DNA from 2 places in the Rouxiella sp. S1S-2 genome. Region 2 is predicted to be linked to the other one. Evidence: predicted binding sites of a transcription regulator. Region 2 holds the regulator's gene; the other holds the start of a gene.
What was found. The regulator PurR, encoded in region 2, represses purine synthesis genes. The targets are predictions, from matches to a motif close to CANGCAAACGTTTGCNTG.
Positions count from the first base shown of each region.

Region 1: cvpA (colicin V production protein) is a predicted target of PurR. The motif match lies at 1,358-1,375, and genes of this name have one in related genera.

Region 1 is NZ_WFKL01000001.1:1,660,540-1,663,679, reverse strand. Features, by position in the region: gene purF (amidophosphoribosyltransferase) at 1-726, opposite strand, end outside; gene cvpA (colicin V production protein) at 757-1,248, opposite strand; gene dedD (cell division protein DedD) at 1,613-2,386, opposite strand; gene folC (bifunctional tetrahydrofolate synthase/dihydrofolate synthase) at 2,376-3,140, opposite strand, start outside.
Region 2 is NZ_WFKL01000001.1:1,954,936-1,958,075, forward strand. Features, by position in the region: gene punR (DNA-binding transcriptional activator PunR) at 1-886, shown strand, start outside; gene purR (HTH-type transcriptional repressor PurR) at 950-1,975, opposite strand; gene GA565_RS09180 (YnhF family membrane protein) at 2,313-2,402, shown strand; gene GA565_RS09185 (C40 family peptidase) at 2,539-3,140, opposite strand, start outside.

The DNA of each region.
Region 1 (3,140 bases), 290 kb from region 2:
GCGCGTAAAGAGTTGGCCTTTCTCGGTGACATAAACGGCTTCACCTGGCGCAACGTCACGCAGGAACTCAAAGCCCAGCGTATCGAGAGCCACGCTCTCAGACGCAACCATGTATTCACAGCGGCCGTCTTCAAGCTCGCGCTTGCCGATAACCAGTGGACGAATACCGTGCGGGTCACGGAACGCCAGCATGCCGTGGCCGATAATCATCGCCACACAGGCATAAGCGCCGCGGATTTTGAGATTCATTGCGGAGACAGCAGCAAAAATGTTATCTGCTTCAAGCGGGTAGTGTTGGAATCTATCCAGCTCGCTCGCAAGGATGTTCAGCAAAATTTCGGAGTCAGACGTGGTGTTTACGTGGCGACGTGCGCCCTCAAACAGTGTACTTCTCAGTTCGTGTGCATTGGTCAGGTTACCGTTGTGGGCAAGCGTAATGCCGAACGGAGAGTTGACGTAAAAAGGTTGAGCCTCTGAAGCGCTGGAACTGCCAGCCGTAGGGTAACGAACGTGACCAAGGCCCATGTTGCCTTGCAGACGTTGCATATGCCGTGCTTCGAATACATCCTTCACCAGGCCATTAGCCTTCCGCAGACGGAAGTTATTGTTGCCATCAATGGTGACGATGCCTGCGGCATCCTGCCCACGGTGTTGTAACACCGTTAACGCGTCATAAATCGACTGGTTTACCGGCATGAAACCGGCGATACCGACAATACCGCACATGTTGTCTTTTCCTCATCAGCGCTGCCAAAGTTAAATATGCTTTGGCAAGAAACTCGACGTGCTCTGCAGGTAGTCAAAGAACCACCTGATGATAGAACTAAAATATGGGATCAACTGAGACTGCTTCCAGTCATCGCCGTGTGAAAAGCTGGTAAACGTATCCAGAAAGAACAGCCCTGCGGAGACGATAAGTACGCCGCGCAGTGCGCCAAAACAGACACCAAGTACCCGGTCGGTTCCCGAAAGTCCGGTACGCTCGACCAATGAGCTAATCACATAGTTTACAATGGCACCTACGATCAACGTCGCGATGAACAAGATACCGATTGCGATCCCGTTTCGAACGACTTCGTCTCCGAAACGTGTGAAATAGACGGCGAGGTAAGGATAATAGTGGCTGGCAACGAAGAAGGCGCACCCCCAGGTTACCAATGATAAGGCCTCGCGAACAAAACCTCGAATCAGGCTGACTAAAGCAGAAAACCCGATAACCGCAATAATGACGTAATCAATCCAAACCATCACTTTATCAATCTCATCCAGGATAAGACCCTTCGTCTCTGCCGCTTAAGCGACAGTTACTCTGGGAAAAACTTGCCCGGCATCCAAATCGCTGCGAATTCTAACAGAAAAAGAAAACGTTTGCGTAGGGGAAATCTGCCGGTCAGCCAAATTATTCATTGCGGTGAAAAAAACATCAATCATCGCAAAAAGATAACAAAATCTTTTAAATAAAAGTTAAATGAAAAGGGCACAGGATGCTTATACCCACGGCAACCTGCAGACAGGTGCCTCTAATCAGAAACACCCCGGCGACCTGGATAACCAAGTGACCGGGGTGATTAAATGCAGCCAACCGCCCTGCACGTTAAAATATAGCGGGTATTTATTTAGCCGAGTACGAACGCACGACGCCACTCAATCCACTGGCATTTTTCAACGCCGGCAGCGACGACTCAAGATTTTGCCTGTTGGCCTCGGGTCCGACGAAGACGCGGGTTATCTGCCCCTGAACCGGCGTGGCCGGAACCGTATAGGCGCGATAGCCTGAAAGACGCAGCTTCGCGACAATCTCGTTCACCTTGTCGGCATTTTTCAATGCACCCAGCTGCACCACGTAAGATTGTCCCACCGGCGCTTTTTCAGCCGCTGCTGGCTTCTCGGGCGCCTGCGGTGTTTCAACCGACTTAGGCTCTACGGGCTTAGACTCTACGCGCTTTGGTTCAACTTTCTTCGGCTCGACGGGCTTGGCCGCTACCGGTTTCGTCTGCGTAGGCCGGGTTGGCTGAACAGTACGCGATTCGACATGGCTCGGTGGCGTCAGGGTCTTGGGCTGAGCTTTCGGCGGCGGCGCGCTTACCGTAGCATCGCCGTCTTCCTCGTCAGCGCCGTCAGCCTGCGCGGCAGCGTGAGCCGCCTCTGCAGCACCGGCATTAACGGCGTCACCCGCCCCTTCAGGAGGTTGAGCCGGTAAAGACTGCGTCACCTGCCCTGTGCTGTCCTGCTCCTGTGCGTCCCCCGGTTTAGGAACCAACGGTATCGAGGCGAACTCATCCTCGTAGTGCTTCTTTTTTCCATCAAGCAGCCCCGGGAGAATGATAACCCCCAGCGCGACCAAAATTACGGTGCCAACCAGACGATTTTGAAACTTACTTGCCACTGGTATTCCCCGTATCCAACGCAGCCATCACATGCGCTACGGTATGAAATGATCCACAGACTATAACAATATCCTGAGTTTCAGCATCCTGCATCGCTTGTCTCCATGCACTCACCACATCGGTGAAAGAAAACGCCTGCGGAAGATGTTCTGTCAACGCTGAGACATCAGCACCGCGAGGCCCTTCAAGTGGCGCGCAGTACCAAACATCAACCTGCGGTTTAAGACAGTCCAACGTTCCGGCTATGTCTTTATCCAATAACATGCCGATAACTGCACGTACTTTTCCGCCCTGCCTTGGCAAATCAGAAAGTTTACCGGCCAAATAGCCCGCGGCGTGCGGATTGTGTGCAACGTCGAGGATAAGCCGTGGCGACGTACTTACCCTCTGAAAACGGCCTGGCAAAGAGGCCTGCTGCAGGCCGGTGCGAATTGCATCTTCGGGAACGTTCAGGTCAGAATAGTGCAGCGCCGCAAGCGCCGTAGCCGCATTGGCCAGCGGAATGTTAGGCAACGGTAAATTTTCGTAATGGGCAGCATCTTCGCCCTCACAGCGCCAGGTCCAATCCGCACTACCGACCTGATAATGCCAGTCGTGGCCTACGCGATGCAGCTGAGCACCCTTTTCGTTAGCCACGTCGGCAATGGTCTGGGGCATGTCAATTTCACCGACGATGGCAGGACGACTCTGGCGGAAGACACCGGCTTTTTCGCGGCCAATGCTTTCGCGGTCGGGACCTAACCAGTCGGTGTG
Region 2 (3,140 bases):
TCTGGAAGTGGTGGACGCCGTGGCCCGCAATGGCAGCTTTACCGCGGCTGCACAGGAGCTTAATCGTGTGCCCTCAGCCATCAGTTATCAGGTGCGGCAGTTGGAGGAGTGGCTGGCCGTTCCGCTGTTTGAACGCCGTCACCGCGACGTGGAGTTAACGCCTGCCGGCCGTATTTTTGTTGATGAAGCGCGCGTGCTTATCAAAAAAATGATATCAACCCGTCGTCAGTGTCAGCAGGTGGCTAATGGTTGGAGCGGCCAGCTGCGTGTAGCAGTAGACCGTATCGTCAAGCCTGACCGCGTGCGGCAGCTGGTGGTTGATTTCTATCGGGTATTTCCTGATACCGAGCTGTTGATTCAGGGCGAGGTATTTAACGGGGTATGGGACGCTTTGGCAGACGATCGTGCTGACGTGGCGATTGGCGCAACCAGCGCGGTGCCGGTCGGCGGGCGTTTTAGCTTTCGCGATATGGGCACGCTGCCGTGGCACTGTGTAGTGAGTGCCCAGCATCCGTTGGCTGCTCATAAAGGCGCATTAAACGATGAGGCCCTGCGTCCTTATCCGGCGCTGTGTATTGAAGATACTTCAAGAAGTCTACCCAAAAGAGATACCTGGACACTCGATAACCAGCGCCGCCTGGTGGTCCCAGACTGGACCTGTGCCATTGATTGCCTGTGTGAGGGGTTGTGCGTTGGCATGCTGCCGGTGCACATGGTTGAGTCGTGGCTAGCGCAAAAAAAACTGGTGGTGCTTGAGTTGGCCAACAGCTTTCCTGAAAGTCCGTGCTGCCTGACCTGGGATCAGCGTAACCATTCACTGGCGCTTGACTGGCTGCTTGACTACCTTGGGGAAAGTGAGACCTTGAACGAGGAATGGCTGCGCTAAAGAAATGCTGCCCTTGGCGCGGCTGAGGGCCAGCGTGAAGGGCAAGTTAGGCTAATAAGTGTATTAACGGCGATAGTCAAGATACGGGCCATCGGCCACTGAGCGCCTTTCAACCAGCTTGGGCTTCACCTCAATGGTTTGCTGTATTTCGCGCTTGCTGATAATGCGGTCAAGCAGCATGGTAAAGGCCATTTCTCCAAGGCGTTCTTTCGGTTGATGTACGGTGGTGAGTGCCGGTGAAAAATAACGCGCATTGCGAACGTTATCATAACCAATGACCGAAATGTCTTGAGGAACGCGCAGACCCATTTCGTCGGCTGCACAAATCGCGCCCATTGCCATGACGTCACCGCCGCAGAATACTGCGGTAGGGCGCTGCTTCTGGTTTAGGATTTTTTGCATCGCCTGGTAACCGGATTCGGGTTCGAAATCGCCCTGAACTACCCATTCATCTCGCACTTCAATGTTGGCTTCGTTTAACGCTTTCAGGAAACCACGGTAGCGGCCACCGCCGGTGTTGCGGTTAAGCTGGCCGGGTATGGCGCCAATATCGCGATGGCCACGCTCAATCAGGTAGCGACCCGCCAGATAACCGCCCTCGAAGGCGTTATCAATGATGGAGTCGGTGAAGTCGTTTTGCGCTTCGCCCCAGTCCATGACTACCATTGGAATAGACCGGTACTCTTCCAGCATGGCAAGGAGTTCAGCGGGATATTCTGCACACATTACCAGCAGGCCATCGACGCGTTTTTGCGCCAGCATAGCGAGATAGGCAGTCTGTTTTTCAAAATCATTATGCGAATTACACAAAATCAGCGTGTAGCCTTTGGCGAAGCAGCTATTTTCGACCGCTTCAATAACTTCGGCAAAATAGGGCGCTTCACTTGAGGTTGCCAGCAGGCCGATTGATTTAGTGTTATTAACCTTCAGGCTACGCGCGACGGCACTGGGAGAATAGTGCAAATCTTTGATAGCGGCGCGAACAGCAGCTTTGGTTTCTTCGGCGACGAATCGGGTTTTATTGATGACGTGCGACACGGTTGTAGTCGAAACACCGGCGCGCTTAGCGACATCTTTTATCGTGGCCATGTAAAAATCACTCCTGAACTAACCATTTTCAGCACGTTAGTTTTTTGTTAATCGTTTGCCTGCGTGCATTCAACTGCATAAATCATTTTAAGCAGTCAAATCGTTGGATGGTTCCAGAAAGGCCTGAAAGAAGCGTCGGGCAACTACGACCGGGCACACAGCGTGGTAACCGCTAATTTTCTCTTATAACTCAAAAAAGGGAAAGCCAAATTTTTGCTTTAGAGTAAAGTGATAGTGTTGTGTACTTTCTAAATGGACGTTTTGGCGAGATTTAGGCAGAATAAGATGGCGTACAAAATGTAGGGTTTTTGCCCCTTTTATCTCGTAAGGAGTTCACGTGGATACTAACCTGAAATATTCATTAATGACCGTAGTCTGCGCACTCGCGATGATTGTTGCTTTTAGCTTCACCGCAGTCATGCACTAATTTTTAGCGCGAGAACGGAAAAGGGCGATTTCTTATCACAGAAATCGCCCTTTTCTATTTTACCAAAACGACGCACCGTTTTAGTCTTAAACCATTCGTTAAATGCTATTCACAGGTTTCAGCGAGAAATCATTATTTAACGAATCGTTTTTGGCGTCATCACCCGGCGAGCACCCACATAGTGGTCTTGCCAGTAGTTATCTGCCAGATAACTAATTTTAATCTCTTCACCGGTGCGCGGTGACTGAATAAATTTGCCGTTGCCGAGATAAACGCCTACGTGATCGGCTGCGCCGCGTTTTGTTATTCTAAAGAACACCAGATCGCCCGACTCAAGTTCACCGCGTGCAACCGGTGCTGCATCACGCAAATGGTACATCTCATTGGCGGTGCGAGGCATTTTAATTCGCATTAAATCTTTGTACGCGTAATAGACCAAACCGCTGCAATCAAATCCGGTGTTAGGTGAGGTACCACCCCAGCGATAAGGCTTGCCGACCTGGTGCATCAGCTTGTTCATCGCGGTCTCTTTCGCGTGCAGGTATTTCTTCTTATGTGCTGCGCTTAACGTGAGCGGTGCGCAGGATTCTGTTTTTGCCTGATGCTTACGGTGTCGGCCGTAGGCTTTTTTCGGTTCTTTCGCGCAGACCACGTTGGTCGTGCTGGCAAGAGAAGTTGTAATATTTTTAATTTCTCGTTTCGGCTTTTCAGCCTGATGTTTCGCCAGCTTTCGGCTGA